DNA from 4 places in the Kitasatospora sp. NPDC091335 genome. Region 4 is predicted to be linked to each of the others. Evidence: riboswitches for the same ligand, from Rfam matches in the RefSeq annotation. Region 4 holds a riboswitch; each other region holds the start of a gene.
The links. Region 4 has a riboswitch for cobalamin ahead of ACIQOW_RS21925 (HoxN/HupN/NixA family nickel/cobalt transporter). Riboswitches for the same ligand answer to the same signal wherever they lie in the genome.

Region 1 (6,952 bases), on a different contig from region 4:
CGCGGCCGCGGTGTCCACCCAGAGCCAGGCCGCATCCTCCGCACCCAGCACGTCCGCCGGGGAGACGCCCTCGTCCGCGCGCTCCGCCAGCCAGAGCAGCGCGTAAGGACGCAGCACCGGCTCGTCCACCGACGCGCGCACCGCCTGCTCGGCCGGACCCCCGGCCACCCGCAGCGCCTCGAAGGCGAGCCCGCGCACCAGCGCGTCGTCGCCCTGAGCGGCGTCCAGCAGCTCGCCCACCGCCCGGTCCGCCGGACGCGCCGCGACCCAGGCGCGGAACTCGGCGCGGGCCGGGCCCGGCGAGTAGTCCGCACAGGCGTTCAGCAGCTCGAAGGCGCTCTGCTCGATGTGCCCGGCCGCGGTCTGCGCGACCGTGCAGATCTCCTCCAGCTTCGCCCGCACCGCCCAGTGGCCGAGCGGCGACAGCTCTGCGGCATCGTTCCTGCGCACCAGGGCGCCGACCGCCGCCAGGCCGTCCAGCATCCAGTCCAGGACGGCGGCCACGTCGGAGGGCGCGGGCGGGGTGTCGATCTGCGGCGCCCGGCAGGTGCCGCGGACGGCGGAGACGGCGGAGGCGGCGTGCGGCACGGGCGACAGGCCCGGACCGCCGAGACCGGCGCCGACCCGTCGCTCGTCCAGTCCGCGGCGCAGCAGCTCCAGCAGCTCGCTCTCGGCGACCGGGCCGTCCACCAGGTGCAGGAAGGAGAGCAGCTGCGGGGCCTGGTCCACGGCCTGCCCGGCCAGTACGGCGAACACGCCGCGCAGCGCGGCGGGCGGCACCGGGGCGAGCAGGGTCCAGGCGTCGAACAGCGCCGACCAGCCTCGCACCACGGCCTCGTCGTCGTGCTCCCAGGCGTGCAGGCGCCAGCCGGGGCCGGCTCCGCCGTCCCGGGCCTCCACCAGGCCGACCAGCAGCGCCTGTCCCCAGGCCTTGGCGGCGGCGCCGACGGTCATGGCCAGCGCCCGGCCCGCCGTCCGGGCGTCGTCCGGGAGCAGTTCGCCGCGCTTGTCGACCTCGGACAGCTCGCCGGCCCAGCGGGCGATCCGGACGGCGTCGACCAGCATCCGGCGGGCCAGCGGCGCCAGCTCGGAGGGTGCCGGGAAGCCCTCCGGCACGGGAACCCGGCCCCGACCGGGAGCCGGAGCGGGCCCTCGTCGCCGGGGTACTCCGTTACGGGGGACACCCGCCCCGCCCTGCCTGCCACCGGCGGGCCGTTGGGCCGTTCCGGGGAGACGGGTCACCGTCGCACCGGTACCGATCGTCGGCGGGAGCGGGGCATCACGGTCGCGCGGGTTCCGAGACGTCACGTCGAGCAGTCTTCCCCTTGTACCGGCCTTCTGTCACATCCGGTTGTCCGTACGACCGGGCGACCGCCTGTGCCACCTCCGCAAGATCGGGCAACCACGGCAAACTGCCTGGCCGGAAACGTGTGACACGGCCATGCCACCCAAGGCGCCTCCGTCGCCGGGAATGTCCGACCGGTCACACTGTGTAGCGACAGGGGTTGAGAGGAGGGGCAAGTTTTTGCCCCGGCCGAGGGGGTGGATTTCCTGGGGGAATCCCGTTCCGCCAACGCCCGGCGGGGCTGTCCAGCCCCAATCCGGACGGATGGCGCACGGACCGGCGGGGTCATAGTGCACGAGAAGTCGGCCGGTTCGACTTCTCGTGCCGCCCGGCGAAATAGAGAAACGTTCATTCGTGAACAGGTGAAGCTCTCGGGAAAAGCGCCGGAGCCCGGCGGGCCTCTCCCCCACGGGCACGTCCCGCCCTAGAGAAGCGGTGTGAGCCAGCGGCGGAGAAGCTCCGTGTAGTGATCGGGGGAGGCGTTCCAGAGGGTGGCGTGGCCGGCGCCGGGGAACGCCCGGAGGCTGACCACGTCGGGGTGGGCGGCGGCCAGCTTCTCGGCGGTGCGGAAGGGGGCGATCGGATCTGCCGGACTGTGCAGGAGGAGGGTGGGGACGCGCAGGTCGGTGCCCTCGGCGATCCGGCTGAAGTCGGCGAGGTCGACGCCGGTGCGACCCTCCGCGGCGAGGGCGCCGAGTTCGGCGGCGACGCCCCGGAAGCCGGCCCGGGCGGCGTCCCGGCGGGCGGAGGCCGGCAGGTCGAGCACGGGCGAGTCGAGGATCAGCCCGCGGATGGCGTACGACCAGGCCGAGCGGGCCGCCGTCTGGAGGACCATGGTGGCGCCGAGGGACCAGCCGTAGAGGATCACCTTGCCCGCACCGTTGTCGAGTGCCAGCCGTACCGCCGACTCGATGTCGCGCCACTCGGTCTCGCCGAAGTGGCTGAGCCCGTCCGGGGAGGCGGGGGCACCCTCGTCACCGCGGTAGGTGACGGCGAGGACGGGCAGCCTGAGCCGGTCGAGGACGGGGAGCACCGGGAGGGTCTGTCCGCGGTCGGACTCCGGGCCGTGCACCAGGATCACCCAGGTGCCGCGCCGGCCGTCGAGTCGCCAGGCGGGCAGGGCGCCGAGTTCGCCGTCCGCCGTGGTGTCGGTGAAGGCGAGGCCGAGCGCCTCGGTGGGGTCGCCGAGGTGGACGCGGGGAGTGAAGCGAACCTCGGTGCCGGGGGTGAGGGTGCCCAGGTCGGCGCGGACCAGCCGGCGGGTGACGCTCTGCTCGTCGCGGTGCAGGACCTCCTCGACGACCGCGTGCCCGCCGTCCGCCCACTCGACCGCCCAGCGGCCGGGGCGCAGGCTCTCGGGACCGCGGGAGAAGGTGATCCGTCCGGGAGCGAGACCGCGGACCACGACCGGCCCGGACTCCTGGACGGCGGTCGCCGGACGGACCATCCGCTCGGAGGCCCGGCGGCCGACCACCAGCACGGCGGCCCCGACCGCGGCGGCCGCCACGACGGCGGCGGTTCCCCAACGCATTTCGCTCCCCGCTCTGTTGCTCACGCACCGGACGGTGCTCGGGCACCAGTTCACCGGCGCCCCGCCCGCCCGGCCACCGGACTGGGCCATCCGGGTCATGCGGGCGATGCCCCGGCGGTGCTGAGGAGGTGCCAGAAGCCCGTGGCGAGGAGGACGGGGGCGATCGGAGGTACCCAGGCGGAAGGGGACGGGCTCGTCCCGGTGAAAAGTCACAAGAGTCACGAGAGTGGTGGGAGTGGCGAGACTGGCGACGGGAGCCGGCGAGAGCGGACCGGGCCGGTGCCGGGTCGGGCGATCGGAGGGGGCGTCAGCGATGTCCGGGTGTGACCAACCCCTCCGTGACCTCGGTTGACTCCCGGTTCTGGCCCGTGATGGGATCCTGGGGCCAAACGGAGGGCATGGAGAGGAAGCCGGTGGAAGTCCGGCGCGGTCCCGCCACTGTCACCGGGGAGCACGCTCGGAACATCGCCACGGCGGGCCGTCGAAGGCCGCTGGAAGGCTCCGAGGGTGCGTCCGACCCGGAAGCCAGGAGACTCTCGCCCCCGTCACGTCGATCCAGGGCGCGGACCCTGAGTGAGGACACGCACCCGATGCAGGCTGCCCCGCCCCGCCGGACTTCGAGCTGCCTTCCGCCGTGCGCCCGCTGACCCCGCGCCCGCTGACCCGCGCCGCCGCGTTCGCGCTCGGCGCCGTCGCGGGCCACGCCGCGGACGCCCGCTTCGGCGACCCCCGCCGGGGCCACCCGGTGGCCGCCTTCGGCAGCGCCGCGACCGCCCTGGAGCGACGGCTGTGGCGCGACGACCGCGCCGCCGGAGCCGGGTACACGGCGCTGTGCGTCGGCGCGGTCGCGGCGGGCGCGCTCGCCCTGGACCGTACGGTGGGCCGGCGCCCGCTGGGCCGGGCGGCGCTGGCGGCGGCCGCGACCTGGACGGTGCTCGGCGGCACCTCGCTGACCCGGGAGGCCCGCACCATCGGCCGCTCGCTGGCCGCGGGCGACCTCGCGGCCGCCCGCGAGCGGCTGCCGCACCTGTGCGGACGGGACCCGAGCGCACTGGACGAGCAGCAGATCGCCCGGGCGGTGGTCGAGTCGGTGGCCGAGAACACCGCCGACGCCGTGGTGAACGCGCTGACCTGGGGCGCCCTGGCCGGCACCCCCGGTCTGCTGGCCTTCCGCGCCGTGAACACCCTGGACGCCATGGTGGGCCACCGCTCGCCGCGCCACACCCGGTTCGGCTGGGCCTCGGCCCGGCTGGACGACCTGGCGGGCTGGCCGGGCGCCCGGCTGACGGCGCTGCTGACGGTGGCCGCCGCGCCCGAGCCCAGGACGGCCTGGCGGGTCTGGCGGCGGGACGGCTCCGCGCATCCGAGCCCGAACGCGGGCCAGGCGGAGGCGGCCTTCGCCGGCGCGGTGGGCGTTCGGCTGGGCGGGACGCTCCGGTACGGCGAGCGGGTGGAGCACCGTCCGGTGCTGGGCGCGGAGCTGCGCCCGGTGACGGTGGACGACATCGAGCGGGCCTGCGCGCTGTCCCGGCGGGTGGGCGCACTGGCGCTGGGTACGACGGTCTCGGGGCACGTCCTGCTGCGGGCGTTCCTGGGGAAGAAGAGGGGAAGGGCATGACGAACGCGCTGCTGGTCGCGGGGACGACCTCGGACGCGGGCAAGAGCGTGGTGACGGCCGGGATCTGCCGTTGGCTCGTCCGCCAGGGTGTGCGGGTCGCGCCGTTCAAGGCGCAGAACATGTCGCTCAACTCCTTCGTCACCGCCGGCGGCGCCGAGATCGGCCGCGCCCAGGCGATGCAGGCGCAGGCCGCCCGGGTGGAGCCGGAGGCGGCGATGAACCCGGTGCTGCTCAAACCGGGCGCGGACGGCCGCAGCCAGGTGGTGCTGCTCGGCAGAGCGGTCGCCGAGGTGGGCGCGCTGGACTACCGCGAGCGCAAGCCCGTCCTGCTGGAGCGCGCCCTGGAGTGCCTGGCCGACCTGCGCCGCCGCTACGACGTGGTCGTCTGCGAGGGCGCCGGCTCGCCCGCCGAGATCAACCTGCGCGACCGCGACATCGCCAACATGGGCCTGGCCACGGCCGCCGCCCTGCCGGTGGTGGTGGTCGGGGACATCGACCGCGGCGGGGTCTTCGCGGCGATGTACGGGACGCTGGCGCTGCTCTCGGCGGAGGACCAGCGGCACGTGGCGGGCTGGTTCGTCAACAAGTTCCGCGGCGACGCGCGGCTGCTGGCGCCCGGGCTGGAGATGCTGCACGAGCTGACCGGCCGTCCGGTGCTGGGCACCCTGCCGATGCTGCCGGGGCTGTGGCTGGACGCCGAGGACTCGCTGGACCTGTCCACCGTGGTGGACCGGGTGGACGGCCGCGGGCCGCTCGGCGCGGACGTGCTGCGGGTGACCGTGGTGCGCTTCCCGCGGCTGTCCAACTTCACCGACCTGGACGCGCTCGCGCAGGAGCCGGGCGTGCTGGTGCGCTGGGCGACCCGGCCGGAGGAGCTGGCCGACGCCGACCTGGTGGTGCTGCCCGGCACCCGGGCCACCGTCGCGGACCTCGCCTGGCTGCGCGAACGCGGCCTGGAGCCGGCCCTGAGGGCGCGGGCGGCGGCCGGGCTGCCGCTCCTCGGCGTCTGCGGCGGCTACCAGATGCTGGGGCGCTCGATCGTGGACGAGGTCGAGTCGAAGGCGGGCGCCGTCGAGGGTCTCGGCCTGCTGCCGACGCACGTGCGGTTCGGCGTGGAGAAGGTGCTGGCGCGGCCGGTCGGCGAGGCGTTCGGTCAGCGGGTGGAGGGCTACGAGATCCACCACGGGGTGGTGACGGTCGAGGGCGGCGGGGAGGTGTTCCTCTCCGATGGCCACGGGCAGGGCCTGGACGGCTGCCGGGTGGGCTCGGTCTGGGGCACGACCTGGCACGGCGCGCTGGAGAACGACGGGTTCCGCCGCGAATTCCTGCGCGAGGTGGCCGGGTTGGCCGGCCGGGCGTTCGTCGCGGCGCCGGACACCTCCTTCGCCGCGGCGCGCGAGGCCCGGCTGGACCGGCTGGGCGACCTGATCGAGGAGCACGCCGACACCGACGCGCTGTGGAAGCTGATCGAGGGCGGAGTGCCGGCGGCCGGATCGCTGCCGTTCGTCCCGCCCGGGGCCCCTGGGAGTGACGCATGAGCCGGACAGGACCGCGAGACCAGGCTGGTCCGCAGAGCCAGGTTGGTCCGCAGAGCCAGGCAGGACCGCGGGACCAGGCTGGTCCCGCGGAACCGGGCACGACAGGAGTGGGGTACGGCATGAGTGACGTCCGCTATCCGTTCACCGCGATCGTCGGCATGGCCGACCTGCGGCTCGGGCTGCTGCTGAACGCGGTCTCCCCGGCCGTGGGCGGCGTGCTGGTGCGCGGCGAGAAGGGCACCGCGAAGTCGACCATGGTGCGCGCGCTGGCCGGCCTGCTGCCGTCCATCGCCACCGTGGACGGCTGCCGCTTCGCCTGCGACCCGGCCGCGCCCGACCCGCAGTGCCCGGACGGGCCGCACGTCTCCCCGCCTTTCTCCGAACGGCCGTCCCAGCTGGTCGAGTTGCCGGTCGGCGTGGCCGAGGACCGGATCGTCGGCTCGCTCGACCTGGAGCGGGCGCTGGCCGAGGGCGTCAAGGCCTACGAGCCGGGGCTGCTCGCCAGGGCGCACCGCGGCGTGCTCTACATCGACGAGGTCAACCTGCTCCAGGACCACGTGGTGGACCTGCTGCTGGACGCCGCCGCGATGGGGCGCTCCTACGTCGAGCGCGAGGGCGTGTCGGTGCGGCACGCGGCCCGGTTCCTGCTGGTCGGCACGATGAACCCGGAGGAGGGCGAGCTGCGGCCGCAGCTGCTCGACCGGTTCGGCCTGACCGTCGAGATCGCCGCCACCCGCGACCCGGTCGAGCGCGCCGAGGTGGTCCGCCGCCGGCTCGCGTACGACGTGGACCCGGCCGGCTTCGCCGCGCGGTTCGCCGAGGAGGAGCGGGCACTCGCCGAACGCATCACCACCGCACGGGAGTTGCTTCCCAAGGTGGAGCTGCCGGATGTGGCACTGCGTCAGATCACCGCCGTCTGC
Region 2 (6,952 bases), on a different contig from region 4:
GGTCGCCCATGATGTTGGTCCCGCCGGCCTTGGCGATGATCTCGTCGGCGGCGGCGAACTTGCCCGCGGTGTACGGCTTGTCCTGCCCGCTGTCGTACAGGAAGACGGACGGGCGGCGCTCCGGCTGCGGGACGGCGGCGATCTGCGCCTTGAAGCCGGCGACCAGCTTGTCGGCACGGTCCTTGACGTCGAAGATCTCGCCGAGGTTGGCCAGGTCGGTGTAGAGCGCCTCCAGCGGGTCCATCACGCCGCGCTCGGTGCCCTTGCCGCTGCGGCAGGACTCGCTGAGCACGTACGAGTCGACGCCGAGCGCCTTGAAGGCCTGCGGGGTCACGCCGCTGCCCTCGTCGAAGCCGTAGTGCCAGCCGGCGAAGACCAGGTCGGCCTTGGCGTCCAGCGCGATCTCCTTGGTGATCCGCTGCTTGGAGAGCCACTTCGTCTGCTGGTAGCCGTCCTTCCAGGCGACCTTGTCGAGCTGCCCCTTGTCGTCGGGCATCACGTAGCCGGCCATCCGGTCGGCGAGGCCGAGCGAGAGCATCAGTTCGGTGATGCCGACGTCGTTGGTCACCACCCGGGCGGGCTTCCGGTCGAAGGTGAGCTCGTCGCCGCAGTTGCGCACGGTCACCGGGTAGTGGGCGGAGTCGGCTGCGGCCTCCTTCGGGGCGATCTCGGCGCCGCAGGCGGTGAGTCCGAGGACGAGCAGGGCGGCGGTGGCAACGGCCTTGGTACGCACGGTGGTTCCTTCGGAGGGGGCGGATCAGGCGGAGTGGTCGGAGGGGGCGAGGCGGTCGAACAGCAGCTGGAGGGCGCCGGTCACCGGGTGCCGCACCGGGGTGCCCCGGACGCCGAACACCTCGGCCAGCAGGGCGGGTTCGAGTACCTCGTGGGGCGGGCCCGAGGCGACGATCCGGCCGCCCCGCAGCACGTACAGCAGGTCGCAGTGGCCCGCCGCCAGGTTGAGGTCGTGCAGCGCGGTGAGCACCGTCGGTCCGGCCTCGCGGGCGAGCGCCAGCACCTCCAGCTGGTGGGCGACGTCGAGGTGGTTGGTGGGTTCGTCCAGCACCAGCAGGCGCGGCTCCTGGACCAGCGCGCGGGCGAACAGCACCCGCTGCTTCTCGCCCCCGGACAGGCTCAGGAAGCCCCGCTCGGCGAGGTGTCCGGCGCGGACCTTGCGCAGTGCCCCGGCGCAGCGCTCCTCGTCCCCGTCGGACGGGGCGCCGAAGCCCCGGCGGTGCGGCAGCCGGCCCATGGCCACCACCTCGGCCACCGTGAAGTCGAACTCGGCGGAGTGCTCCTGGGTCAGCGCGGCCACCCGGCGGGCCGACTCGCGCGCCGTGAGCGCGTGCAGGTCGTCGCCGGCGAGCCGGACGACGCCGCCGGCCGGCTTCAGCACCCGGTAGACGCAGCGCAGCAGGGTCGACTTGCCGCTGCCGTTCGGGCCGACCAGGCCGACCACCTGCCCGGCGGCGGCCGCCAGGCTCACCTCGTGGACCAGCCGGGTGCCGGCCAGCTCCACCGAGACGGCGTCGACGGCGAGGTCCTGGGCCAGGGCCGGGCCGGTGGCTCCGGCCGCTTCGGACGGCGTGGTCACGTCGGTCATCGGGTGCCTCCGAAGGCCTGGCCGCGGCGGCGCATCATGATCAGGAAGGCGGGCACGCCGAGCACCGCGGTGAACACCCCGACGGGCAGTTCGGCGGGCGCCAGCAGGGTGCGCGACGCGATGTCCACCCAGACCAGCAGCAGCGCCCCGGCGAGCGGCGCGATCACCAGCACCCGGCGGTGCCCGGCGCCGACCAGCATCCGCGCCAGGTGCGGCATCAGCAGTCCGACGAAGCCGATCGCCCCGCTGACCGCGACCACGGTGCCGGTGACGGCGGCGGTCACCACGAACAGCTCGCGGCGCAGCCGGTCCGGGTCCACGCCGAGCGAGGCGGAGGTCTCGTCGCCCATCGCGAGCGCGTCCAGCCGCCCGGCGGCGCAGGCCAGGTAGGCGAGGCCGGCCAGCACGGTGACGGCGGCGATCGGCACCTTGCCCCAGGTGGCGCCGCCGAGGCTGCCGAGCAGCCACATCATGGCGTCCCTGGCGGCCTCGCCGCGGTCGGCGGCGAAGACCATCAGGGTGGTGGCGGCGGAGAAGCCGTAGGACAGGGCGGTGCCGGTGAGCACCAGGCGCAGCGGGGTGAGCCCGTACGCGGTGCGGGCGGCGAGGTACACCAGCGTCATGGCGGCCAGCGCGGAGCCGAAGGCGGAGGCGGAGATCGCCCACACCCCGAGCGAGGCGAAGGCGCCGAACAGCAGCACGGCGTTGGCGCCGACGGCCGCGCCGGAGGAGATGCCGAGCACGAAGGGGTCGGCCAGCGCGTTGCGCACCAGGGCCTGGACGGCGACCCCGCAGGCGGCGAGTCCGGCGCCGACCACGGCGGCCAGCACGGTGCGCGGCAGCCGGATCTCCCAGACGATCGCGTACGCGGCCGCCTCGTCCGCCTCCAGCCGGCCGCCCGTCAGCCCGGCACCCAGCAGTCGCAGCACCCGGGGCAGGCCGAGCCCGGAGGAGCCGAGGGCGACTCCGCAGACCAGCGAGAGCAGCAGCGCGGCGGCGAGGCCGGCGGCGAGCGGGACGACGGGTATCCGGCGGGTGGGCGGGCCGGCTGCACGGTCTGCGGGTGCGCGGTTCACGGGTGCGCCTTGCCTCGGGCCGCGGGTGCGCCGGGCCGGGCGCGTGCCGGGGCGTGCCGGGGCGCCGGTCCCCTCGCAGTCCGCGGCGAGTTGTCGGGAGGTCAGCGGCCGGGGGCGATCGGGCTGGCGCGGCCGTACGGGCGGGTACGGGCCGTGCTCACCGTTGCGGGTCAGCGCCGGATTCACACCGGACTTCCCCCTCGGACGCCCTGGCAGCATAACAGCCACTCAGGGCAGGCAACCCTTACCGGGCAGGGCTGGACGTGAACGCACGACCGCCCCCGTCCGACGGTGCGGACGGGGGCGGTCGGCTGGCGACGCGTCAGGCTCAGGCCTGCTTGGTCTCCCAGAAGATCTTGTCGACCTCGGCGATCAGGTCCAGCAGGGCCTGGCCGGTGGCCGGGTCGGTGGACGCCTTGGCGGCCGAGGCGGCCTTCAGGGTGTCGTTGACCAGCTGGTGCAGCTGCGGGTACTTCTCGAAGTGCGGAGCCTTGAAGTAGTCGCTCCACAGCACCGAGATGTGGTGCTTGACGGCCTCGGCGCGCTGCTCCTTGATGATGACGGCGCGGGCGCGGAAGTGCGGGTCCTCGTTGGCCTGGTACTTCTCCTGGGTGGCCTTGACGGACTCGGCCTCGATCCGGGCCTGCGCCGGGTCGTACACGCCGCAGGGCAGGTCGCAGTGGGCGTGGGCGGTGGCGCGCGGTGCAAACAGACGAGAGAACATGGGAGTCCTTCCTTAGATCGTCTTCCCGCGCCCGAGATTACCCCTCCGTCCTCCCGGTTTCGCGATCGGGCGGGGGGCCCAGGGCGAAAGACGGACCAGGAAACGGGCCAATCCGGACATCGAACAGGTGACGGCCCGTACGGCAGACTGGGGGCGGGCCGAGCGGGAGGAGGAGCCGTGGAGCGGAGCACGCGGCCGGAGGGCGCCGGAGCGGGGCGGCGGGGCCGGGGCGGCGTGCTGCCGCTGGGGCTGGTCGACGTGGCGGGGCCGTCCATGGTGCCGACCCTGCGCGAGGGCGACCGGCTGCTGGTCCGCTACGGCGCGCCGGTCCGGCCGGGCGCGGTGGTGCTCTTCCGGCACCCGTTCCAGCAGGACCTGCTGGTGGTGAAGCGGGCCGCCGGGCGCCGGGCCGAGGGCTGGTGGCTGCTGTCCGACAACCGTCCGGTGGACAGCGACAGCCGCAGCTACGGCGCCGTGCCGGACGAGCTGGTGCTCGGCCGGGTGCTGCTGCGGCTGCGTCCCGACCCGGTCTGGCTGGCGCCGGGCCGCCGGCTGGAGCGGCTGCTGCTCACCCCCCGGCTGGCCCGGCTGCCGGGCCTGGCCCGCCGGTTCGGCGTGTGGGTCGAGGAACCCTAGGCCCCGGCCCCGGCCCCGGCCGCGGCCTCCTGGCGCTTGCGGGCCCGGTAGGCGGCCACGTTGGCGCGGGTCGCGCAGCGGTCCGAGCAGTAGCGGCGGGAGCGGTTGGTCGAGGTGTCCAGGTAGGCGTTGCGGCAGGGCGCGGCCTGGCAGATGCCGAGCCGGTCGGCGCCCAGCTCGGTCAGGTGGACGGCCAGGCCCATGCAGGCCACCGCGCTGAAGTGCGCGGTGGCGGTGGGCGAGTTGTCGGCCAGGTGCAGGTGCCAGCGCGGCCGCCCGGCGTCGTCCAGGAAGTCGTGCCCGGAGATCAGCGGGCTGACGGGGTACTCCATCAGCAGGCTGTTCAGCAGGTCGACGCCGCGGATCTCGTCCCCCTCGGCGGCGGCCTCGAAGACCCCGCGCAGGCGGGTCCGCACGGCCCGGAGCCTGGGCAGGTCGGACTCGTCGGCGAGCGTGGCGGCCCGCGAGGAGTCGGAGAACAGGCCGCGCACCGCCTCCACGGAGGTCAGCGCGTCGGTGCCGCGCTCGGGCTCCTCGGTGTTCACCAGCCGAACGGCGAGATCGGCGTACGCGGCGAGCTCCACAGGGGTCCTTCCAGAATGCGGTAACGGGCTTACTGCCTCCAGCCTATTACCCGGGCGGGGACTCCACCCTACGGCCCGGGCGGCGGCTGCGGCCCACGGCCCGGGCGGAAAACGGTCGGCGCCCGGCAGGGGAGGCCTGCCGGGCGCCTGGGGCACGGGTTCAGAGCACCTTGGACAGGAAGGCCCTGGTCCGCTCGTGCTGCGGGTCGGTGAGCACCTCGCGGGGGTTGCCGGACTCGACCACCACGCCGCCGTCCATGAACACCAGCGCGTCGCCGACCTCGCGGGCGAAACCCATCTCGTGGGTGACGACCACCATGGTCATGCCCTCCTCGGCGAGGCCGCGCATGACGTCCAGGACGTCGCCGACCAGCTCCGGGTCGAGCGCCGAGGTGGGCTCGTCGAAGAGCATCAGCTTGGGCTTCATGGCCAGCGCGCGGGCGATCGCGACGCGCTGCTGCTGGCCGCCGGAGAGCTGCGAGGGGTAGTTCCGCGCCTTGTCGGCGAGGCCGACCCGCTCCAGCAGGGCCATCCCGCGCTCGCGGGCGTCGGCCTTGCTCTCGCCCTTGACCTGGACCGGCGCCTCCATGACGTTCTCGACGGCGGTCATGTGCGGGAACAGGTTGAAGCGCTGGAAGACCATGCCGATGTCGCGCCGCTTGAGGGCGACCTCGCGGTCCTTGAGCTCGTGCAGCCGGTCGCCCTTCTGCCGGTAGCCGACCAGCTCGCCGTCCACCCAGAGCCGGCCGCCGTTGATCTTCTCCAGGTGGTTGATGCACCGCAGGAAGGTCGACTTGCCGGAGCCGGACGGGCCGATCAGGCAGAACACCTCGCCCTTCCTGACCTCCAGGTCGATGCCCTTGAGCACCTCGACCAGGCCGTAGGACTTGTGCACGTTCTCGGCGCGGACCATGGGCTCGGCGGACGCGGCGGCGCCGGCCGGGGTCTTGGTCAGGTCGGTCATACGTGACCACCTCCCTCGAGGCCGGGAACGACGTCGGCACTCGTCTTCGGGGCGGGCTTCCCGGCGAACAGTCCCCGCAGCCGTTGCAGCGGGGTGGGCGGGAGGGTGCGGTTGGAGCCTCGGGCGTAGTGGCGCTCGATGTAGTACTGACCGATGGTCAGCACCGAGGTGAAGAACAGGTACCAGAGGCTGACCACGATCAGCAGCGGGATGTTCTGGTAGTTCCTGGAGTAGATGACCTGGCCGGCCCGGAAGATCTCCTCCAGGGAGATCACCGAGACCAGCGAGGTGGTCTTGAGCATCGAGATGGTCTCGTTGCCGGTCGGCGGGATGATCACCCGCATGGCCTGCGGCAGGACGATCCGGCGCATGGTCTGGAACCGGCTCATGCCGAGCGCGTGCGAGGCCTCGGCCTGGCCCTCGTCCACCGACTGGATGCCGCCGCGGACGATCTCCGCCATGTAGGCGGCCTCGTTGAGGCCGAGGCCCAGCAGTGCCGCGACGAACGTCGGGATCAGCACGTTGGTCTGCTCGGACCAGAACTCCGGCCCCCACGGGACGCCGATCGACAGCTTGGCCCAGATCAGGCCGAGGAAGTTCCAGAACACCAGCTGCACCAGGACCGGGGTGCCGCGGAAGATCCAGATGTAGACCCAGGCGACGCCGGCCAGCAGCGGGTTCGGGGACAGCCGCATCACCGCGAGGATGATGCCGCCGACCACGCCCATGAGCATGGCGAGCACGGTCAGTTCCAGCGTCACCAGCAGGCCGTGCATGATGCTGTCGTGGAACAGGTACTGACCGACGATGTCCCACTTGAAGGCGGGGTTGGTGAAGGCGGCGCTCAGCAGCATGGCCGCGAGCACGGCGATGACGACGGCGCCCGCCCAGCGTCCGGGGTGGCGGACCGGGACGGCCTTGATGATCTCAGGCCGCCCCCTCTGCGCCGTCCCCTTGTCCAAAGAGTTCACGGTGTGGCCTCGGGGGAGAAGATGAAGCGTACGAGGGTCAGCTGACGGCGCCGTTGACGGCCGACTTTTCGATGGCACCGGCCTCGACACCCCACTTGGTGAGGATCTGCTTGTAGGTGCCGTCGTCGATCAGCGACTGGACGGCGCCCTGGATGGCCGGGGTGAGCTTGGAGCCCTTGGCCAGGGCGACGCCGTAGGGGGCCGTGCCGTAGGTCTCGCCGACCTTCTCCAGCTGGCCGCCGGACTGTTTGATCGCGTAGTCGACGACCTGGGAGTCGGCCATCAGCGCCTGGTCGCGCCCGGAGACCACGGCGTTGGTGACGTCCGTCTGGAGGTCGAACTTGTCGCCGCCGTTCTGGACGCCCGGCTTGCCGGCCTTGGCGCAGTCGGGGTCGCG
Region 3 (6,952 bases), on a different contig from region 4:
CGACTGGGATTCCGAGATCGGGCATTTCATCGCCAAATGCCGGGCCGGAGCGGACTACGCGATCACCCAGATGTTCTTCGAGACGGACAGCTACCTCCGTTTCCGGGACCGGCTGGAATCCTCCGGGTGCGCCGTTCCGATCATTCCGGAGATCATGCCGGTGACCACCATCCGGTCACTCCGGCGGATCCCCGACCTGTCCACCGCGGCCATTCCCCGGGAATTCTCCGAGCGCATGCTGAAGCACCGGGACGACCCGCGGGCGGTCCGCTCGATCGGCATCGAGTACGCGACCGGCATGTGCCGGCGCCTGCTGGCCGAAGGGGTCCCCGGCCTGCATTTCATGACCATGAACTTCTCCACGGTCACGACGGAGATCTACCAGAACCTCGGGCTGCCCGAGTCCGGCTGAGCTCGGCCCGGGCCTCCGGGGCACGAGGTGCCGGGGCGGGTACGACGGGGTCGCCGTACCCGCCCCGGTCACCGTCAGCCTGCGAGTTCCTCGCGCAGCAGGCGGGCGGCGCCGACCAGGCTCTCCAGCGAGGCCCGGGTCTCCGGCCAGCCGCGGGTCTTCAGCCCGCAGTCCGGGTTGACCCAGAGCCGCTCCGCCGGGATCGCGGCCAGGCCCGCGCGCAGCAGCGAGACGGCCTCCCCGGTGCCGGGGACGCGCGGGGAGTGGATGTCCCACACGCCCGGACCGACCTCGCGCGGGTAGCCCGCCCCGGCCAGTTCGCCGGCCACCTCCATGTGCGAGCGGGCGGCCTCCAACGAGATGACGTCCGCGTCGAGTTCGTCGATCGCGGTCATGATGGCGCCGAACTCGGCGTAGCACATGTGGGTGTGGATCTGGGTCTCGGCCCGCACCCCCGACGTGGCCAGCCGGAAGGCCTCGGTGGCCCAGTCCAGGTAGGCCGGGCGGGCCGCGGCCCGCAGCGGGAGGGTCTCGCGCAGGGCCGGCTCGTCGACCTGGACGACGGCCGCGCCCGCCGCCTCCAGGTCGGTCACCTCGTCGCGCAGCGCGAGGGCGACCTGCCGGGCGGTGTCGGCGAGCGGCTGGTCGTCGCGGACGAAGGACCAGGCGAGCATGGTGACCGGGCCGGTGAGCATGCCCTTGACCGGGCGCTCGGTGAGTCCCTGGGCGTAGCGGAACCACTCCGTGGTCATCGGGTGGGGGCGGGAGATGTCGCCGGCCAGCACCGGCGGCCGCACGTACCGGGTGCCGTACGACTGCACCCAGCCGTGCCGGGTGGCGAGGTAGCCGGTGAGCTGCTCGGCGAAGTACTGGACCATGTCGTTGCGCTCGGGCTCACCGTGCACCAGGACGTCCAGGCCGGCCTTCTCCTGGTACGCGATGACCTCGCGGACCTCGGCCTCCATCCGCTCCCGGTAGGCCGCCGCGTCGATCCGTCCGGCCGTCAGGTCGGCGCGGGCGGTGCGCAGTTCGGTGGTCTGCGGGAAGGAGCCGATGGTGGTGGTCGGCAGCAGCGGCAGGCCCAGCCGGGCCCGCTGGGCCTCGGCCCGGACGGGGTAGGGCTGGGCCCGGCGGGCGTCCTCGGCGGTGACGGCGGCGGCGCGGGCGCGCACCGCCGGGTCGCGGGTGATCGGCGAGCCGGCCCGGGAGGCCAGGTCGGCGCGGTTGGCGGCCAGGTCGGCCGTCACCGCGCCGGTGCCCTCGCGCAGGCCCCGGGCGAGCAGCGCCGCCTCGCCGGCCTTCTGCCGGGCGAAGGCCAGCCAGCGGGCGATCTGCGGGTCGATGTCGCGCTCCGCGGCGGCGTCGACCGGCACGTGCAGCAGCGAGCAGGACGGCGCCACGTCGACCGTGCCGGCGAGGCCCAGCAGGGTCGCCAGGGTCGCCAGCGACTTCTCCAGGTCGTTGATCCAGATGTTGCGCCCGTCGATCACCCCCGCCACCAGCCGCTTGCCGGGCAGTCCGCCGACCGCGGCGAGGTCGTCCAGGTTCGCGGCGGCCGGGCCGGTGAAGTCCAGCGCCAGGCCCTCGACCGGTGCCTTCGCCAGCACCGGCAGCGCCTCACCGAGCCGGTCGAAGTAGCTCGCGACCAGCAGCTTGGGCCGCTCGGTGAGGGCACCGAGCTCGCGGTAGGCGCGGGCGGCGGCGTTGAGTTCGGCCGGGGTGCGGTCCTGGACGAGCGCGGGCTCGTCCAGCTGCACCCAGCCGGCCCCCGCGGCCCTGAGCGCCGCGAGCAGCTCGGCGTAGACCGGCAGCAGCCGGTCCAGCAGCGTGATCGGCTGGAAGTCCTCGGCCACTCCCGGCGCCGGCTTCGCCAGCAGCAGGTACGTCACCGGGCCGACCAGCACCGGCCGCGCGGTGTGGCCCAGCGCCAGCGCCTCCCGCAGCTCGCCGACCGCCTTCGCCGGGTCGGCGGCGAACACCGTGTCCGGCCCCAACTCGGGGACCAGGTAGTGGTAGTTGGTGTCGAACCACTTCGTCATCTCCAGCGGCGCGACGTCCTGGGTGCCGCGCGCCATCGCGAAGTACCCGGCCAGCGCGTCGGCGTCCACCGCCTCCCGGTGCCGGAGCGGGATCGCGCCGACGGCCACGGTGGTGTCCAGCACGTGGTCGTAGAGCGAGAAGTCGCCGGTCGGGACCTCCTCGATCCCGGCCTCGGCGAGCTGCGCCCAGTTCGTCCGGCGCAGGTCGGCGGCGGTCGCCAGCAGCGCCTCCGCCGTGACGGCGCCCTTCCAGTACCCCTCGATCGCCTTCTTCAGTTCACGGTTGCGGCCCTGGCGGGGGTAGCCGTGCACGGTGGCGACGCTCGCCGCGGCTGCGGACTTCGTGGTCAAGGGACTCTCCTTCGCGAGCCTGATTCCTCAAGTGCCCGGTGACGGCACGAGGACGCGAAGGGATGACGAACCGGACGGATACCCGTGCACGCGCACGGCCCCGCCGGGTATGGTCGCCGACCCGCCCACGAGGTCACCGGATGGCCGCACGCGAACGGTCGCGCACGGGCAGTGGCAGGTCTTCGGACTCGTGGGCGCGCCCTCCCCGGCCTCACCAGGGCGGACACCTACTGGCCGTCGCTTCCCAGACCCGTTCCCGGGCCCAGTGCGTATGACGGCGGTCGTTCCCACTCACCGCTGCGGGGCAGTCCCGGACTGGCCAGTCGAAAGGCGTCACCGGGTTCCCTCTTGCGACGCGCCTGCCTGGCGGACAGGGCGAACCAGCTGCTCCGTCAGCTTAGGGGCAAACCGGCGGCGCCGAGGCGGAAATCTCGAAAGGCGTCCGCATGGTGGGACGTCGTCGCGGGCCGCTACTCGGCGGGCTCCAGCTCCGGCTCGGTCCTGCGGGCCCGCCGCTCCCGTGCCACCCGGCCGCGCTGCCGGTCGGCGGCGCTCTCCAGGAGCAGCTCCGGGACCCGGTGGGGCCGGCCCTCGGCGTCGACCGCCACGAACACCAGGTGCGCCGTCGCCACCCTGGTGACGGGCCCGGTGAGGTTCCACCGCTCCGAGGTCACCGCCACCGACACGTCCATCGACGTCCGTCCGACGTGGTCGACCCGGGCCCGGACGGTGAGGAGGTCTCCGGCCCGGACGGGCGCGAGGAACGACATCTCCTCGACCGAGACGGTGACCGCGGTGACACCGGCGTGCCGGCCCGCGGCGGCGGCGGCCGCGTCGTCGATCAGCTTCATCATCACGCCGCCGTGCACCGTCCCGTAGAGGTTGGTGTCGTGGTCGCTCATGATGTGGGCCAGGGTCACCGCGGACTCGGCCGGGGTGCGGGAGAGCACGGAGGGGCTGGTCACAGCGACGGCCCGCCCTTCGGGGCACCGGACGGGGCCACGGCCGGACGCCCGGCGTGCCGGCTCCGCGGGCCGTCGGGCCCGGGCCGGTGTCCACGGCGTACGGGCTCGTGGGGATCGTGGTCGGTGTTCCGCTTCACGGAACTCTCCTTCGCGGTTTCGCACACCCCGGGCACGCGAAGGGGCAGGCAGCGGTCCGGACACGTCCCGCCTGCACCGTCGACCCGCCCTCGGGGTCCTGGTGGGACCGCGGGCCGGCACGGCACGCGGGCAGCGGCAGGTCTTCGGACTCGTGGGCACGCCCTCCCGGCCGAACCGGGACGGGCACCTACTGGCCGTCGCTTCCCGGGCCCGCTTCCGGGCCGGTGCACATGACGGCGGTCGTTCCCACTCACCGCTGCGGGGCAGTCCCGGACTCGCACCGGGTTCCCTCTTGCGACACCCCGCCTGGCGGACGGGGCGAACCAGCTGCCCCGCCAGCTTACGTCCATCGGCGCAGCTCACAGCCACCGCCCACCGGCCTGACCCGGCCCGGGGGACCACGCGCGGGGCCGGACGGCAGAATGTCCCCATGCGGCAGATCTTCGTCATCGGCATCGGTGCGGGCGACCCCGACCACCTCACCCTGCAAGCGGTCAAGGCCCTCGGCCGTACCGACGTCTTCTTCGTCCTCGGCAAGAACGAGGAGCGGCAGGACCTCATCACCCTGCGCCGCCGGATGCTCGCCGAGCACGGCCGGCCGGGGCACCGCGTGGTCGAGGTGCCCGACGCGGAGCGCGACCGCGCCACTCCCGCGTACACGGCCGCGGTGGACGACTGGCGCGTCCGCCGCGCCGATCTGGTCGAGCGGCTGGTCGCCGAGCACCTCGGCGAGGGCGAGAGCGGCGCGTTCCTGGTCTGGGGCGACCCGGCCCTCTACGACAGCGTCATCGCCGTGGTGGACGACGTGTCGGCCCGGGGCGGTGTGCCGTTCGAGTACCGGGTGATCCCGGGCATCAGCAGCGTCTCCGCGCTCGCCGCCGCGCACCGCACCACGCTGACCCGGGTCGGCCGCCCGGTGCAGATCACCACCGGCCGCCGCCTCGCCGAGGGTTTCCCCGAGGGAGTGGACGACGTGGTGGTGATGCTCGACGGCCGGGCCGCCTTCACCGAGGTCGACCCCGCGGGGTTGGAGATCCACTACGGCGCCTACCTCGGCACCCCGGACGAGGTGCTCGTCTCCGGGCCGCTTGCCGAGGCCGCCCCGCGGATCCGCGAGCTGCGCGAGCGGGCCCGCGCGCGCAAGGGCTGGATCATGGACACCTACCTGCTGCGCCGGTCGGACGGCTGACGGCTGACGGCTGACGGCTGTCGGGACACGGTGCGCCGCCCCGGGGGTGGGGCGGCGCGGCGCGTCAGCGAGCTTGATCTCCGGCTGCCCGAACTTCGCGGTGTCCGCCGCCAGCAGCACGTCGCAGAGCATCGCCAGCTCGCAGCCGCCGCCCAACGCGTAGCCCGCCACCGCCGCGACCACCGGCTTGCGCAGCGCACCGAAGCGGTCCCAGGCGGCGAACCAGTCGCCGAGGTAGGCGTCGACGAATTCGAGCGACTGCATCTCCTTGATGTCGGCGCCGGCCGCGAAGGCCTTCTCCGAGCCGGTGACCAGCAGACAGCCGGTCTCCGGGTCACGGTCGAACTCCGTTGCCACGGCCACGACTTCGTTCATCAGCCGGGTGTTCAGCGCGTTCAGTGCCTTGGGCCGGTCCGGGGTGATCAGCCCCACCCGGCCCCTGCGCTCGACCAGGATCGTCTCGTAGCCGGTCACTCGGCACCCTTTCCCAGCGTCGTGATGATGGCCGAGAAATCCAGTCCGGCCGCCTCGCCCTGGGCGAAGGAGGCGTACAACTCGGCTGCCCGGCGCCCGAATTCGGCCGGCAGGGCGGAGGCGGTGGCCGCGTCGGCGGCCAGCCCGAGGTCCTTGGCCATCAGCGCCGCGGCGAACCCGGCCGCGTACTCGCGGTTGGCCGGGCTGGCCGGGACGGGCCCGGGGACCGGACAGTTGGTGGTGAGCGCCCAGCACTGGCCGGAGGCCGTGGCGGCGACGTCGAAGAGCGCCTGGTGGCTGAGCCCGAGGCTCTCCCCGAGGAGGAAGGCCTCGCTCACCGCGATCATCGAGACGCCGAGGATCATGTTGTTGCAGAGCTTCGCGGCCTGCCCGGCACCGGACGGGCCGCAGTGCACCACCGTGCGCCCCATGGCCGCCAGCACCGGCTCCGCCTCGGCGAACTCGCCGTCGGAGCCGCCCACCATGAAGGTCAGGCTCGCGGCCTCGGCCCCGGGCACTCCGCCGGAGACCGGCGCGTCCGCGGCCAGGTGCCCCGCGGTGCGGGCCAGGTCTGCGGCGATCCGGGCGTCCCCGACCGCGATGGTGGAGCAGTCCACGAACAGCGCGCCGCGCGGCGCCGCCGCCGTCAACTCCCGGTAGGACTCCAGGACGTGGCGCCCGGCGGGGAGCATGGTGACGACCACCTCGGCCGCCGCGACCGCCTCCGCCGCCGAGCCGGCCACGGCCACGCCGTGGCCGGCCGCGCGTTCCCTGGCGTCCTCCGCCAGGTCGTAGCCGGTCACCCGGAGCCCCGCCCCCACCAGGTTGGCGGCCATCGGGCCGCCCATGTTGCCCAGCCCCACGAATCCGATGTTCAGGCTCACCAGCGCTCCAGGGTGCTCGTGGTGGAGAGGCCGAGCTCACGCTCGCCCAGCCTCGCGAAGTGGCGGTCGACCTCGGCGTCCCGCACGGCGGCCAGGTCGGCCGGGCTCCAGCGCGGGGTGCGGTCCTTGTCGATCACCTGGGCCCGGATGCCCTCCGGCAGGTCGGCGGTGGCGAGCGCGGCGCAGGAGGTGCGGTACTCCTGGTCGAGGACGGCCTCCAGCGGGCCGAGCGCCCGGGCCCGGCGCAGCGCGGCGAGCGTCACCTTGACGGCGGTGGGCGAGTTGGCGGCGATCCGGTCGGCGGCCTCTCCGGCGGCCGGGTCGCCGGCCGCCGCCAGCCGCTCGACGATCTCCTCGACGGTCGGCGCGGCGTAGCAGCGGTCGATCCACTCCCGCTGCCCGGCCAGCCGGCCGGGCGGTGCGGCCGCGATGTGCCGGGCCAGCGCGTCGTGCACCGGCCGGACGGCCAGGTCGTCCAGCAGGGCGGGAAGCCGCCCGGC
Region 4 (6,952 bases):
CCGTGGCCCACCGGGTGCGGGGAGGCCTCGGCGTGGCCGGCCGCCTCCAGCACCTGCCGGGCGGCCCGGTCGGGCACGCACTGCTCCACTCCTGGTCCGAGGGCCTCCCGCCCGGCCCGCTGGGCCCGGAAGACCAGCCGGTGCAGCTCCACCTGCCAGGGCGCGGGGGCTGCGCCGATCACGAAGGTACGGGCGGTGGAGACGCCGTAGCCCCGGTACTGGGCGCCCATCACCACGGTCAGGAAGTCGCCCTCCTCCACCCGGCGGTCGGTCGGCTGGTGGGCGGCCTGGCCGGAGTGGCTGCCGGTGCCGACCGAGACCGGGAAGGCGGCCCGGTCGGCGCCGTGGTCGATCATCCGGCGCTCCAGCTCCATCGCCAGGTGCCGCTCGGTGCGGCCGACCAGGATCGACTCCAGCAGCTCGCCGAGCGCCTGGTCGGCGATCTCGGCGGCGATCCGCAGGTCGGCGATCTCGTGCTCGTCCTTGACCACTCGCAGCCCCTCGACCACCCGGCCGAGGTCCACCAGCCGGGCCCCCTCGGCCAGGCCCCCCACCGCCCGGTGCCTGCTGACGGTCAGGTCGTGCTCCTCCACGGCCAGGCCCGACACACCGGACCTGGCGGCGGCGGCCGCGGCGGCCAGCGCGGTGTCCGCTCCGGTCGCCACCGGCATCCGGGCGACGTCCGGGGCGATCAGGTGCTCCCCCGAGTCGTCCGGGGGCAGGTCGTCCGGCAGCGCGAGCAGCGCTCTCTCCCTGGTGAGCAGCAGGGTCGCCCCACAGGGCGCGCAGCCCGTGAGGTACCGCACGTTCGCCGCACGGGTGACCAGGGCCGCATCGGCCCCCGTCGCACTGCAGTGCTCCCTCACCCGTTCCCGCCGCCCCGCGTACGCATCCGCCATGCGTCGAGCCTACGAACCCCCGGCCCGAAGCGCCCGCCGAGCACCCCCGACAGAACCCCCAGTACCCCTTGCGCGCCCCCCGCGCTTCCGTGCCCTCCCCCTCGGGCACGCGCCGGGTTCCCCGCTCCCCCGGGCGTCGGACGCCGGGAATGGGCGGGGCCGGGCCCACGTTGGACGGGGTGGAAATGAATTCCATTTCGGCGCACGGGCTCGGTCCACCGACCGGGACCCGCCGCCCCTGGCCCCAGGAGGACGCCCGATGGCCCGCAGCGAACTGCGCCCGGTGATCAAGCTCCGCTCCACCGCCGGCACCGGCTTCACGTACGTGACCCGCAAGAACCGCCGCAACGACCCGGACCGGATGGTCCTGCGCAAGTTCGACCCGGCCGCCGGCCGGCACGTCGACTTCCGCGAGGAGCGCTGACCCCGCCCACCCGGACGGCGCCTCCCCCCGGCGCGGGGAGGCGCCGTTCCGCGCACGGGTCAGTGCTTCTGTGCCCCCTGGCCGGGCGTCCAGCGCTTCTCGACGTGGGCGAGCTTCCAGTACCCGATCGCGATCGCCCAGACCACCACGAACAGCCCGGCGATGGCGTACCCGACGTTGTCCAGCGAGATCTCGGCGACGAACCCGGTGACCGGGTCGGTCAGGTCCAGCTTCTCGTGCAGCACCCCGACCAGCTCGATGGTGCCGATGATGAAGGCCACCGCGATCGACAGACCCGTGATGGTCAGGTTGTAGTACACCTTCCGCACCGGGTTGGCGAAGGCCCACTGGTACGCGAAGTTCATGAACGTCCCGTCCAGGGTGTCGAACAGGCTCATCCCGGCCGCGAACAGCAGCGGCAGGCAGACGATCGCGTACCAGGGCAGCCCGGAGGCCGCGCCCGAGCCGGCCATCACCATCAGGGTGACCTCGGTCGCGGTGTCGAAGCCCAGGCCCAGCACCATGCCGACCGGGAACATCTGGCCCGGCCTGGTGATCGAACGGGTCGCCCGGTTCAGCACCCGGGCCATGAAGCCGCGCGAGTCGAGGTGGGCCTCCAGCTCCTTCTCGTCGTACTGCCCGGCGCGCATCGAACGGAACACCTTGAGGATGCCGAGCAGCGCCGCCAGGTTGAGCGCGCCGATCAGGTAGAGGAACACGCCGGAGGTGGTGGTGCCGACCACGCCGAGCCACTTGTGGGTGGCCGACTCGTCGTCCATCAGGGTGTTCGCCAGCTGCGCGCCGCCCGCCACCAGGGCGGCCATCAGCACCACCATCGAGGAGTGCCCGAGGGCGAACCAGAAGCCCACCGAGACGGGGCGCTTGCCGTCCGCCATCAGCTTGCGGGTGGTGTTGTCGATCACCGCGATGTGGTCGGCGTCGAAGGCGTGCCGCATCCCGAGGGTGTAGGCGGTGACGCCCAGGCCCACCCCGAAGACCTGGGTGCCGACCTCGTACTTCTCGGGCGCGACCAGGAAGAGGAGCGTCCCGAAGGCCACCACGTGCATGGCCAGGATCACCCCCATCAGCCCGGCCGTACGGATGGTGTCCTCGCGCCGCCACTGGAAGCTGGGCAGCACCGAGGGCGCCGGATTCGCCCCGGCGGCAACGGTTTCGGGCAGGGTCATCTGCGGATCACGCTCCAGCACCTCGTGGAAAACCTCGTGAGATGCCGTGGCCGGTCTCCTGGCTTACGGGACGCCCGTACCCGCCTTCCCAGGTGCGCGGGGCACCCAGTGGCTCCATGGGTACGGACGACGCTCCTCCGCGGGCGGAGGAACGACCCGATCACAGTGGCGAGGGCCGCTCCGGACTGGGGACCCCTGAGGGTCCGTCACCGGTCTTCCCGAGCACCACGGCGGGCTACACCGTAGGGGCCCCGCCCGACCCGTGCAAGGCTGCGCACGTGCGCAGGTGTCCAGGATCACAGACCCTTGCCTGCGAGAATGCCGGCATGCATCTCGTACCTGCCGACCGCGTGGGCCACCGCACCATCGACGGGCACCGGGTCTGCGAGGCCATCGCCGCGATCGGCGATCCCGCGCACGTCCGGACCTGGGCCGAGCGCTTCTCGCTGCTCGCCGACCCCGGACGCCTCGCCCTGCTGCTCGCCCTCCACCGGGCCGGCCCGCTCGCCGTGACGGACCTGGCGGTCGCCACCGGCATGCGCGACCCCGCCGTCTCCCAGGCCCTGCGCCTGCTCCGCACCGCCGGGGTGGTCACCGGCGACCGGGACGGACGAGTGGTGCGCTACCGGCTCGTGGACGAGGCCATGCGCCCCCTCCTCGACGAGTGCGCCGCCGCCGAGCACCACGAGCCCAGCGCGGCGGCGGGCTGACCCCCACTCGGAAACCGTGCCGCGGCGGAGCCGGATGAGTACGATCATGGTGTGCCGTCCCACCCCCACGCCTGGCCCGCCGACCGCTGGAGCACCCGACCGGTCAGGGCCCGCGTGCTGGCGGTCGCCCGCACCCTCACCTCGGCCACCCGGGTCCTGGACGTCCTCACCCTGCTGAGCCCGGACGGCATCGAGCGGTACTTCACCGTCAACCCCGGCTCCGCCTTCGCCGACCGCGCCCTGGACGACTACCTGCGCGGCCTGCCCGGCTTCACCGTGCTGGACTGGGAGGACGCCGTCCGGCACCGCTTCGACCTGGCCGTCGCCTGCGCCGTCCACTCCTCCATGCACCGCCTGGACGCCCGCCTCGTCGTCCTCCCGCACGGCGTCGGCTACAACCGCCTGGTCACCGAGTCCACCGGCGACACGGTCACCGCCGCCGGCCTGTCCCGCAACGAACTCACCCACCGCGGACGGGTGTTCGTGGACGTCCTCGGCCTCTCCCACCCCGAGCAGCTGGACCGGCTTCGGGTCTCCTGCCCCGAGGCGCTGGACGTCGCCCGGGTCGTCGGCGACCCGTGCTTCGACCGGATGCTCACCAGCCGGCGCTCCCGCGACGGCTACCGCGCCGCGCTCGGCGCCACCGGCGGCCGACGGCTCGTCGTCGTCAGCTCCACCTGGAGCGGGCACTCGTTGCTCGGCCGCCACCCCGACCTCCCCCAGCGGCTGGTCCGCCGGCTGCCCGCCGACGAGTACACCGTGGCCGTCGTCCTGCACCCCAACGTCTGGAGCCGCCACGACCCCGAGGCGCTGCTCGACGACGCCCGCCGGATGGGCCTGCGCCTGATCCCGCCCCACCAGGGCTGGCAGGCCGCACTCGTCGCCGCCGACTGCGTGATCGGCGACCACGGCTCGGTCACCGTCTACGGCGCCGCCCTGGAACACCACACCGTGCTCGTCGCCACCGGCGCCGCCGAACTCGACCCGCACTCCCCCGGCTACGCCTTCGGCCAGGCCGCGCCCGTCCTCGACCCGGACGGGGACCTCGCCGCCCAGCTCGAACTCGCCCTGGCCCGGGGCCCGGCCGACCTCAGCGGCGTCACCGGCCGCTCGCTCGCCCACCAGGGCGAATCCGCCCACCTGCTGCGCCCGCTGCTCTACTCCTTCCTGGACGGACTCGACGAACCCGCGGACGAACCGGCCGTACCGCCCTACCCCAGGCCCGTTCCGCGCCCCGCGACCGCCGAGGGGCCCACCGCGTACGACGTCGAGGGAGTGAGCGAGGGCACCGAGGTCAGCCTCCGGCGCTACCCCTTCGACCCGCGCGACCACACCCCGCGCGGCTTCCACGCCCTCACCGACGACCACCCCGGCGACGCCCTGCGCCACACCGCCGAGGTGCTCGCCCGCACCGAGGCCCACGCCGAACGCCCCGCCACCCGCTGGCTCGCCGACACCGCCGCCGAACTGCCCGGCCTCGCCGTCGCGGTGGCCGCCCTCGGCCCGGCCCGCCACCTGCTGCGGCTGCGCGGCGGCCCGCTGCTGGAGGCCCGCGCCGAACCGGACTGGGGCCGCCCCGACCCCGGCATCGACCCGCTGCTGCTCGGCTCCGCCGTCGCCTCCTGGCTCGCCGACGGCGGCGACCCGGCCGGCCTCCCCGACCACGGACTCACCGTCCGCACCGGCGGCCACCGTACCCGGGTGTCCTTCAGTACCGGCCCGTAGGCTCCTAGGACGGGCCCTGACCGGCCAGTTCCCGCAGCCGTTCGCGGCTGCGCTCCGCCAGTTCCACGTCGCCCCGCTCCTCGGCGAGGCCGAGCAGCAGGGTGTGCGCCTGCGCCTCCTTGGCGTACTGGCTCCGCTCCCTGGCCTGCCGGGCGCAGTCGTCCGCCTGGGCGACGGCGAGGTCCAGCTGCCCGAGCGCCCGGTGGGCCCGGGCGCGGACCAGCGGCAGCTTCATCAGCATGTCCTCGTCCCGCGTCCGCCCCGCCTGGGCGGTGGCCCCGGCCAGCAGGGCCAGCGCCTCCCCGGGACGGCCGTCGGCGATCAGCGCCTGCGCCACGTTGTAGCTCTGGACGATCTCGCCGTGGTCGTCGCCCCGGTTCGCCACCAGGGCCAGGGTGAACCGCTCCACCGCGTCGGCCGGGCGCCCGTCGGCCAGGCAGAGCAGACCGTCCGTCTCGTAGAGCACCCCCACCACCTGACGGTCGGTCACCAGCGGGACCAGCTCCGTGGCGAGCGCCAACTGCTCGGCGGCGAGCCGGTGCTCCCCGCGCTCGAAGTGGGCCCTGGCGAGCTGGTTGCGCATCCGGACCACGGCGGCCGGCCGGTTGTCCCACTGGGCCGACTCGATGCCGAGCCGGTGGGCGGCGATCCAGTCCTGGTAGAGCTTCCGGCCGTGGTAGAGCGGCCAGAGCGACTCGCAGAGCCGCCACACCTCGCCGTGCCGGCCCTGCTCGGCCGCCGCCTCCACCACGGCGCGGAAGTTGGCGCGTTCGGCGTACAGCCACTCCAGGGCCGCGGTCCCGGACGGGAAGCGGGGCAGGTCGTCACCGCTCGGCTCCTGGAGGCGCAGCCGCTTCCCTGCCATCGCCCGGTCGGCCGCCGACGCCCGGCCGCGGTAGTACGCGACGACTCCGGCGAGCAGCCCCTCGCGGTCGGGCAGTTCCCGCGCCCGGCCGTAGGCGTGCGTCCGCACCACGTCATGGGCCCGGAAGCGGTCCTCGCCGTCGTCGTCCAGCACTTCGTCCAGCAGGTGGACGCCGCGCAGCTCCCCGATCGCCCGTTCGGCCCGCCGGACGCCGACCGCCCGCGCCAGTCCGGCGGACACGAAGGGGCCCGGGTGCACGCCGATCAGGTGGTAGAGCGCCCGGCCCTCCGGCGACAGCCGTTCGTAGACCAGGTCGTACGTCGCGCCGAGATCGTTCTCCTCGTCCTCCAGCATCGCCAACCTGCCCTCGCGGTCGTGCAGTTCGGCCACCACCCGGCCGACCGGCAGGCTGTCGCGGTCCAGCAGCTGGCTGCCGACCGCGTTCAGCGCGAGCGGCAGTCCGCCGCACAGCTCGACCAGCTCCGCCAGCTCCCCGTCGGTGCCCCGCCCCGAGCCCACCCAGCCGCGCACCAGCTCGGCGCCCGCCGTCGCGCTCAGCGGCCCGAGCTGCCGCACCCGCGCGCCGTCCGTCCGCAGCGCGGGCAGCCGGCGCCGGCTCGCGACCACCACCAGCCCGCGGGCCGGGAGCAGCGCCCGGACCTCCGCGGCGTGTTCGACGTTGTCCAGGAAGAACAGGCAGCGGCGCTCGGCGGTGGCGGTGCGGAAGGCCGTGAACCGCTCGGCCTCCACGGCCGGCGGCTCGGTGCCGAGGGCGCGCAGGAAGCCGGCCAGCAGCTCGGGGAGGTCCACCCCGCCCTGGTGCCGGTAGGCGAGGAGGTCCGCGTAGAGGTCGCCGTCCGGGAAGCTCGCCCGGTGCTCCTCGGTGAACTTGGCGATCAGCTCGGTCTTGCCGACCCCGCCCAGACCGGTGAACACCACGATCCCGAGTCCGCCCGCCTCGACCGGGGCCAGGGCCTCGGCGAGGGCGGCGAGTTCCGGCTCGCGGTTGACGAACGGGCCGTGCGGCGACCGGACCTGACGAGGTCTCGCCTTCTGTTCGGGCTGGTGGATGTGCAGCGATCCGATGGTCCCGGCCTGCACCACATGGCCGCCCACCGTGGCCCCCGACAGGGTGTTGGCCA

Region 1: another riboswitch for cobalamin. It lies ahead of ACIQOW_RS32980 (cobalamin biosynthesis protein); the one in region 4 lies ahead of ACIQOW_RS21925 (HoxN/HupN/NixA family nickel/cobalt transporter).
Region 2: another riboswitch for cobalamin. It lies ahead of ACIQOW_RS12915 (FecCD family ABC transporter permease); the one in region 4 lies ahead of ACIQOW_RS21925 (HoxN/HupN/NixA family nickel/cobalt transporter).
Region 3: another riboswitch for cobalamin. It lies ahead of metE (5-methyltetrahydropteroyltriglutamate--homocysteine S-methyltransferase); the one in region 4 lies ahead of ACIQOW_RS21925 (HoxN/HupN/NixA family nickel/cobalt transporter).

What each region holds. Positions count from the first base shown of each region.
Region 1 is NZ_JBIVUM010000020.1:103,030-109,981, reverse strand. It holds gene ACIQOW_RS32990 (hypothetical protein) at 1-1,116, opposite strand, end outside; gene ACIQOW_RS32985 (alpha/beta hydrolase family protein) at 1,770-2,876, opposite strand; cobalamin riboswitch at 3,279-3,412, shown strand; gene ACIQOW_RS32980 (cobalamin biosynthesis protein) at 3,511-4,494, shown strand; gene ACIQOW_RS32975 (cobyric acid synthase) at 4,491-6,032, shown strand; gene ACIQOW_RS32970 (putative cobaltochelatase) at 6,152-6,952, shown strand, end outside.
Region 2 is NZ_JBIVUM010000004.1:323,807-330,758, forward strand. It holds gene ACIQOW_RS12905 (ABC transporter substrate-binding protein) at 1-733, opposite strand, end outside; gene ACIQOW_RS12910 (ABC transporter ATP-binding protein) at 758-1,600, opposite strand; gene ACIQOW_RS12915 (FecCD family ABC transporter permease) at 1,597-2,676, opposite strand; cobalamin riboswitch at 2,798-2,923, opposite strand; gene sodN (superoxide dismutase, Ni) at 3,005-3,400, opposite strand; gene sodX (nickel-type superoxide dismutase maturation protease) at 3,578-4,036, shown strand; gene ACIQOW_RS12930 (CGNR zinc finger domain-containing protein) at 4,033-4,620, opposite strand; gene ACIQOW_RS12935 (amino acid ABC transporter ATP-binding protein) at 4,781-5,584, opposite strand; gene ACIQOW_RS12940 (amino acid ABC transporter permease) at 5,581-6,555, opposite strand; gene ACIQOW_RS12945 (ABC transporter substrate-binding protein) at 6,593-6,952, opposite strand, start outside.
Region 3 is NZ_JBIVUM010000012.1:226,640-233,591, forward strand. It holds gene metF (methylenetetrahydrofolate reductase [NAD(P)H]) at 1-412, shown strand, start outside; gene metE (5-methyltetrahydropteroyltriglutamate--homocysteine S-methyltransferase) at 487-2,802, opposite strand; cobalamin riboswitch at 2,958-3,202, opposite strand; gene ACIQOW_RS25010 (acyl-CoA thioesterase) at 3,273-3,767, opposite strand; cobalamin riboswitch at 4,043-4,199, opposite strand; gene cobF (precorrin-6A synthase (deacetylating)) at 4,336-5,094, shown strand; partial or broken gene ACIQOW_RS25020 (enoyl-CoA hydratase-related protein) at 5,101-5,568, opposite strand; gene mmsB (3-hydroxyisobutyrate dehydrogenase) at 5,565-6,452, opposite strand; gene ACIQOW_RS25030 (enoyl-CoA hydratase/isomerase family protein) at 6,449-6,952, opposite strand, start outside.
Region 4 is NZ_JBIVUM010000010.1:99,161-106,112, forward strand. It holds gene ACIQOW_RS21915 (M24 family metallopeptidase) at 1-899, opposite strand, end outside; gene rpmG (50S ribosomal protein L33) at 1,159-1,323, shown strand; gene ACIQOW_RS21925 (HoxN/HupN/NixA family nickel/cobalt transporter) at 1,383-2,510, opposite strand; cobalamin riboswitch at 2,541-2,755, opposite strand; gene ACIQOW_RS21930 (metalloregulator ArsR/SmtB family transcription factor) at 2,837-3,220, shown strand; gene ACIQOW_RS21935 (hypothetical protein) at 3,272-4,945, shown strand; gene ACIQOW_RS21940 (AAA family ATPase) at 4,950-6,952, opposite strand, start outside.